One region of the Pseudomonas sp. Z4-20 genome, then DNA from elsewhere that is predicted to be linked to it. Evidence: riboswitches for the same ligand, from Rfam matches in the RefSeq annotation. Region 1 holds a riboswitch; the other holds the start of a gene.
The links. A riboswitch is a leader RNA that binds a small molecule or an ion and turns the genes downstream of it on or off. The one in region 1 is predicted to bind cobalamin.
Positions count from the first base shown of each region.

Region 1 (3,834 bases):
CGCCGTAGTGAGGCAGCAGTTCACCGACGATTTTTTCCAGGTGATTGACGCCCAGGTGGATCGCCATGGTCGTTCCATGCTGCGCCAGGCTGGCAAGTTCCTCTCCAGCGGGCATGGCGGTTTTGTCCGCGTAGCGAGTCAGGATCACACTCTGGGATACGTCGGGCAGCGTCAGTTCGGCACCCAACAGGGCGGCGCAGGCTGAGGTGGCGGTGACGCCCGGGATGATCTCGAAAGGGATGTCCAGCCCCCGCAGGCAGCGGATCTGCTCGCCGATGGCGCCATACAGGCCTGGATCGCCAGAATGCACCCGAGCCACATCCTGCCCATTGAGATGGGCATCCTTGATTACCTCGATGATTTGTTCCAGATGCAGCTCGGCGCTGTTGACCACCTGCTCGGCGCGGTGGCCTTCCAGCACGGCGGCGGGCACCAGGGAGCCGGCGTAGATGATCACGGCGCAACTGCGAATCAGCCGCTGGCCCTTGACGGTGATCAGCTCCGGGTCGCCGGGGCCGGCGCCGATGAAATAAACGGTCATGACCGGTTCCTGTTGAACGATGAAGGCTTGCATGAGCGACGCTCATGATTCGGCGGGCGATTATCCGGCGTTACGATGTCGTCGCCAATGCCAAGGTGGCCTGCGGGCCTTTCTGACGGGTCACCCGCAAGGTTGCGGGCGAAAAACCCAATTGCTCGGCCAGTGCGAGGGCGGCGCTTTCGGCGATGCCGTGGCAGCCGGTACGCTCGAAGGCGATCCGGGAACGGTGGCTGAGCTGCCCTTGATAGCCCGACAACTGTTCGGCAGTGAAACACGTCAGCGGCAGCGCCAATTGCTCCGCCAGCTCCAACAGTCCCGGTTCGTCATGCTTCAGATCAATACTGGCCAGGGCCCGCACCTCATCGAGCGCAATGCCGTGGGCCAGCAGCGTCCGGTCAAGCAATGCCCGCAGCGCACTGGCCGGACAGCCGCGTTGGCAGCCCAGGCCGACCACCAGGATCGGCCCGGCCTTCATGCGTCGTGGTGCGCCTGGCCGCCACGGCGAAACAGCCAGGCGCTGATCAGCCCCAAGGCGAGCCAGAACGCAATGTTGGTCAACTGTGAGGCGATTTTGAACTGACTTTCCAGCGTTTCGGGCGCCAGCATCGAATGAACCTCGGGTTGCGGCGCGCCGATCACGTGGGGCACCAGCAAGGTTGCCAGACCCAGCAGCTTGAGCAGCCAATGCCGACCGAAAACCATCAGCGCGATGCCGACTGCCGTGGACGCCGCCGTGCCGATCCACCACATCTGCCGCTGGGCCAGATCAGCCGCCGCGGTGCCAGGCAATTCCGGCGGCAGGCCGAGGGTTGGCGCCAGGACAAAAGTGGCGTAACCGGCCAGGCCCCAAAGCAAGCCCTGGGACGTACGAGTCGGCGCGCGCAAGGTATACAAACCCGCCAGCATCAGGGCGAAACCCACCGCGACCACCAGGTTGCCTCCGGTGGTGGAGAGTACGCGTTGCCAGCCGTCTTCCGGTGCCCAGGCTTCGGCGTCGTGGGTGTGCGCCGCGCCCGAAGCGTGTTCATGGGCCTCGGCCACCGGAGCGTTTTCGTAGGTTTCGGCCTGCTGGATCAGCGGCGATACCCACAGGCTTTGCAGAAGAGTCAGCAGCAGGGCGGCCAGCAACCCGCTGAAACCGGCGGTCTGGGCGATACGCTTGATCATGTCGGCAGGTCTCAGTGGCAGGGGAACGCGGCGCTGTGCCGTGTGTCGTGGGCCGCGTTGTGCACCGCTTCGATGTGGGAGAAACCGGCGAAATAGACCAGACCCGCACCGAGGATGGAGGCGAAGATCGCTGCGCTCAGGCGCTGGCTCAGGGTGACGGTGCTACTGGTGGTGCGGGCGGTGCTGCTGATGGTCGACATGGCGCTTCCCTCTGGTCTTTTCAGCGGGTAAATCGAGCGCAATGAAAACCCGGGCGAAGGCTTGCCAGGATTCGAACAGCGCCCGCCCACCGCGGGTTTGTTGAGCATGAGTCATGGGCCGGTCTCCGGGCTAACGAGGGGCTGGGCCTTGAGCCTTGCCTGCAAGCATCACCTTCCCATGCGCATGCACAGTGGATTCGACGCTTCGCTCGCTTACCGTTGCGGGGGCAGCACCGGACTGACGTGGCCTTGAAGTAAAGCACACGATTCACCGGTTTCCCGTTTCACCCTGTGAAGGGCACCCGTAACAAGGTGCACAGGAGACCATGGGCGGGGGTGGGCGTCAATGTGTCTGGCGCGCTTGGTGATTTGAGATAGGGTTGAGGCTGGACACCGCGCTCACAGGAGAAACACATGCGCTTTTCAGCCTTGACCCAACGCATCACCGGCGACGGCGCCGCCGCCTGGCAGATACATGATCGGGCGCTGGCCATGCGCGAGCAGGGCAGGGAGGTGCTGTTGCTGTCGGTGGGCGACCCGGATTTCGACACTCCGTGCGCCATCGTCGAAGCCGCCGTCGCCAGCCTGCGGGCCGGCGATACTCATTACTCGGATACTCGTGGTCTGCACGCCCTGCGGGCCAGCATTGCCCGCCGCCATCAAGCGCGTTGCGGCCAAACGGTGGACGCTGGGCACGTCACGGTGTTACCCGGTGCTCAGTGCGCCGTGTATGCCGTTGCGCAATGTTTGCTCAACCCCGGCGATGAAGTCATCGTCGCCGAGCCGATGTACGTCACCTATGAAGCGGTGTTCGGCGCCTGCGGGGCGACAGTGGTGCCGGTGCCGGTGAGCCCCGAAAACGCTTTCCGGGTCGAGCCGTCCGACGTTGCCCGGCTGATCACCTCGCGCACCCGCGCCATGCTGCTCAACAGCCCCAACAATCCCTCCGGCGCCAGCCTGCCGCTGCCCACTTGGCAAGCGTTGGCGCAGCTGTGCATTGATCATGACTTGTGGCTGATCAGCGACGAGGTCTACAGCGACTTGCTCTACGAAGGCGAACACATCAGCCCGGCCGGACTGCCGGGCATGGCCGAGCGCACGGTCACCATCAACAGCCTGTCCAAATCCCATGCCATGACCGGCTGGCGCATCGGCTGGGCCATCGGCCCCGAAGCGCTCGCCGGACACCTGGCGAACCTGTCGCTGTGCATGCTGTTCGGCCTGCCGGACTTCGTCCAGCGCGCCGCCCAAGTTGCCCTTGAGCAGGAATTGCCTGAGGTGGCGCGGATGCGCGAGGAATATAGCCAACGCCGGGACCAGGTGTGCGCGGCGCTGGAAAACTGCCCGGGCCTCAAACCGGTGCGGCCCGATGGCGGCATGTTCGTGATGGTCGATGTGCGTGAGACGGGGCTGGGTGCCCAGGCGTTTGCCGAGCGGTTGCTGGATGGGTATGGCGTGTCGGTGTTGGCGGGGGAGGCGTTTGGGCCGAGTGCCGCGGGACATATTCGGATTGGGTTGGTGGTGGGGCGGACGGCATTGAGTAACGCTTGTCGGAGCATTGCGTTGTGCGCTGCTGAGTTGTGCAAAGTGGTCCCAAGTTAAACAAAGGGCAGAAATGGATCGTGCGCGAGCATATGTAGAACCTTGTTGCAACATCTTGCCGCCCCCCAACGAGCGCCGAATTTAGCCGACAGACGGTCATCAAACCTGTCAGACCTGACAGTAGCCAGATATCTGGGGCCGGAGCTTAATTATCTTCAGCAGAATAATTTGGCTCTCGCTAAGGTGATACAGCTCATGACAAAGCTTCGGTCCACTGTTTCAACTGCGCTTACACCGGGAGTGTTGGCAGAGCCGTTGTCTGTTGAAGGGGTGGATGATAATGACGCAGAAGGTTATGTGCCTCTTGATATATTGAACTCCGGC
Region 1 covers NZ_CP071641.1:3,448,758-3,452,591, reverse strand. Annotated here, with positions in the region: gene cobM (precorrin-4 C(11)-methyltransferase) at 1-541, opposite strand, end outside; gene J3P82_RS15635 (cobalamin biosynthesis protein) at 612-1,016, opposite strand; gene J3P82_RS15630 (CbtA family protein) at 1,013-1,708, opposite strand; gene J3P82_RS15625 (CbtB domain-containing protein) at 1,720-1,908, opposite strand; cobalamin riboswitch at 2,008-2,229, opposite strand; gene J3P82_RS15620 (pyridoxal phosphate-dependent aminotransferase) at 2,323-3,510, shown strand; gene J3P82_RS15615 (hypothetical protein) at 3,706-3,834, shown strand, end outside.

Region 2 (3,834 bases), 100 kb from region 1:
TGCAGGCGCTGGCAGAACACGTCGATGAAGGCCGTGTTCGCCGCTTGCAGGTGAGAACGGTAGAACAGCACCGCCGCGACCGGTTGTTCGGCCTGCCAGTCGGTTTGCCAATCGTTCAGGGTCGCGTTGGTTTTTCCAGGATGGTAGATCGCCGTGCGCGGCAGCGGCTGCGGTTCGGCCCACGGGTAATCGCGACCAAACCATTGGCTGCCGAGGTGATGAAACAAGTTCAGGGCGTTCCCCAATCCACCCTGGCGCAAAAACTGCCAGAGTCGGTCGCGATCCTCGAAGGGCACATTGCTCAGTTCGCTGAGCTCCGGATCGGGGCGATCATCCCCCGGCACCAGGATCAGCTTCACGCCGCGCCCGGCGAGTTCCATCAGCCGCTCGATGCCGTAGCGCCAATAGCCGATGCCGCCATGCAGCGACAACAGGATGACCTTGGCATGACGCAGCACGTCGTCGATGTACAGATCCACGGAGGCGTGGTTCTGCACCTGCATCGGGTTGGCGAGGCGAAACTGCGGGTAGTCATCCGGCAACTGCCGCGCCGCTTCGGCCAGCAGCGCCAGGCTGGAGTCGCCGCTGCACAGGATCACCAGCTCGGCGGGGGTTTGCCCGAGGTCGGCGATGTTGTCATCCGACACAAATCCGCCGGGCTGGGTCCTGAGCAGGTGCATGGCTTAGGCGCTGAGGGCAGCGCGCAACTGCGCTTCGAGCAGGCCGGCATCCAGCGCCTGACCGATCAGTACCAGGCGCGTAACCCGCGCTTCATCGGCGCCCCACTGGCGGTCGAAGTGTTTGTCGAAACGGGTGCCGACGCCCTGGATCAACAGGCGCATCGGCTTGTTCGGGATTGCCGCAAAACCCTTGACCCGCAGTACGCCATGCTGGACCACCAGTTGCGTCAGCGCGTCCAGCAGCAGGCTTTCATCGGCCTGGGGCAACTCGATGGAAATCGAATCGAAGGCATCGTGATCGTGGTCGTCTTCATCGCCGTCATGGTGGTGATCGTGATGACTGTGACGCCCGTCGATGTGTTCTTCGGAGCCGGCGCCCAGGCCGATCAGCACGTCCAGCGGCAGGCGACCGCTGCTGGCTTCGATGACCTTGACCGCTGGCGGCAGTTCTTCGGCGACTTCCAGACGGACTCGGGCCAGGTCTTCGGGGCTGATCAGGTCGGCTTTATTGAGGATCACCAAGTCGGCGCTCGCCAGCTGATCGGCGAACAGCTCGTGCAGCGGTGATTCGTGGTCCAGGTTCGGGTCCAGCTTGCGCTGGGCATCGACCTGGTCGGGGAACGCGGCAAACGTGCCGGCGGCCACGGCTGGGCTGTCGACCACGGTGATCACCGCATCGACGGTGCAGGCGCTGCGGATTTCCGGCCACTGGAACGCCTGGACCAAGGGCTTGGGCAATGCCAGGCCGGAGGTTTCGATGAGGATGTGATCAAGGTCGCCGCGCCGGGCGACCAGCTCGCGCATCACCGGGAAGAATTCTTCCTGCACCGTGCAGCACAGGCAACCGTTGGCCAGTTCATAGACGCGGCCGTTGGCTTCTTCTTCGGTGCAACCGATGGAGCACTGCTTGAGGATTTCGCCGTCGATGCCCAGCTCGCCGAATTCGTTGACGATGACCGCAATGCGCCGGCCCTGGGCATTGTCGAGCATGTGCCGGAGCAAAGTGGTCTTACCCGAGCCGAGGAAACCGGTGACGATGGTGACGGGGAGTTTGGCCAGTGTTTTCATCGGATGCCCTTTGGCAAGGTGGCGGGCAAACGGGACGACAACCGCAGGCAGGCACGCGCGGAAGATTTCGCCACCGGATCACCCCGCCCGGTTGTAGTGAGAATCTGTTGTCGAGGCAGGTCTCCTGGCTTTCGGCGGGCCAGTCCGGGCTTGTCTTGCAAAGCCTTGCACTGGCGTTTCCTGCGCCTTCCCGTGCGCCTTTTTTACAAAGGACTTGCACAGTGGCCTGGCAGGAACGTCACCGTTCACAGTTGCGGGGGCAGCCGCGGCTTGGACCGCGTTCCCTTCTTAGCTTCGGCGCACGCCAAAGAACCTCGAAGGCGCAAGGCTACGCAGGGTGTGCAGGCGGGTCAATCTCTGGAAGGCAATCTCCCGGCGGCCGAGGCGCCGCGGCGAGATCAACGGGCCGCCACGCGCCAGAGCCGGGCGATGCGGGCCACGCCAAAAGGCGTCTTTCATTTTTTTGTTCTCCGGTTCCGATGCACGGCATGCTGCCCGATGACCCAGGGGCTGACGCTGGTCCAGCGCACAATATTCCTGAAGCATTATCAGCCAATTTCACAAAGCGGTTGGATCCACGCGGCGGTTCTGGTATTTGATTGGACCTTTCCCATCGATAAAAAGGATCTTGTCCATGAGCTACCGCACGCTGGGTCATTCCGGGTTGCAAGTCTCAACGCTGACCCTGGGCACCATGATGTTCGGCGAACAGACCAGCACCGAGGATTCACTGCGGATCATCGGCAAGGCCTGGGACCAGGGCATCAACTTCATCGACACGGCCGACGTCTACACCAACGGCCGGTCCGAGGAAATCGTCGGCGAGGCGATCGCCAATCATCGCCATGAATGGGTGCTCGCCACCAAGGTCGGTTTCGGCCCGCCGGACGGCATGCCCAACCGCAGCGGCCTGAGCCGCAAGCATCTGTTCAATGGCATCGAGGCCAGCCTGACGCGCCTGGGCACCGATTACCTGGACATTTATTACCTGCACCGCGAAGACCACAACACGCCGTTGCAGGTCACGGTGTCGGCCATTGGCGATCTGATTCGCCAGGGCAAGATCCGTTACTGGGGCCTGTCGAACTACCGCGCCTGGCGCATTGCCGAGGTGATTCGCATCGCCGACGACCTAGGCGTCGACCGGCCGGTGATCAGCCAGCCGTTGTACAACATCGTCAATCGCCAGGCGGAAACCGAACAAATCGCCGCTGCGCAGAACTACGGCCTCGGCGTGGTGCCCTACAGCCCCCTCGCCCGTGGCGTGCTCAGCGGCAAATATGCGCCGGACGTGGCGCCGGACGCCAACAGCCGCGCCGGCCGCCAGGACAAGCGCATCCTGGAGACCGAATGGCGGGTCGAGTCCTTGCGCATTGCCCAGCAGATCCAGCAATACACCCAGGAGCGCGGCGTGGGTATCGTCGAGTTCGCCATCGCCTGGGTGCTGAACAACCGCGCCGTCACGTCGGCCATCGTCGGGCCGCGCACCGAGGAGCAGTGGGACGCGTATACCAAGGCACAGGCGGTGCAGATCACGGCGGACGACGAAGCCTTCATCGATTCGCTGGTGACGCCGGGGCATGCTTCGACACCGGGCTTCAATGACATGAGCCATTTCGTGCCGGGGCGCGTGCCGCGTACGTCGTAACTTACACAGAGATCACCGTGGCGAGGGAGCTTGCTCCCGCTCGGCTGCGCAGCAGTCGCTCTTTTGGGGCCGCTACGCGGCCCAGCGGGAGCAAGCTCCCTCGCCACGGGTAAACGGCTCTCTTTTTGCAGTCCCAATAACAAGAGGCACCCGTGTCCAAAGGCATCGCTCTATCGGTCTCGGCCTCCGCCCTGTTCGCCGTCATGTACTACTACACCTCGCTGCTCACACCCCTGACCGGCCTGGAGATCTTCGGCTGGCGCATGCTGCTGACGATGCCGTGCATGACGGCCTTCATGCTGGTCTCGCGGGAGTGGAAATTGGTCTCGGATCTTGTCCAGCGCCTGGTCGCGACACCGCAACTGCTGCTCGGGGCGATGGCCTCTTCGGCATTGATGGGTGCGCAGCTGTGGCTGTTCATGTGGGCACCGCTCAACG
Region 2 covers NZ_CP071641.1:3,346,168-3,350,001, forward strand. Annotated here, with positions in the region: gene cobN (cobaltochelatase subunit CobN) at 1-680, opposite strand, end outside; gene cobW (cobalamin biosynthesis protein CobW) at 684-1,748, opposite strand; cobalamin riboswitch at 1,846-2,080, opposite strand; gene J3P82_RS15075 (hypothetical protein) at 2,037-2,207, opposite strand; gene J3P82_RS15080 (aldo/keto reductase) at 2,383-3,396, shown strand; gene rarD (EamA family transporter RarD) at 3,549-3,834, shown strand, end outside.
Region 2: linked by a shared signal. The riboswitch ahead of cobW (cobalamin biosynthesis protein CobW) and the one ahead of J3P82_RS15625 (CbtB domain-containing protein) in region 1 are both predicted to bind cobalamin.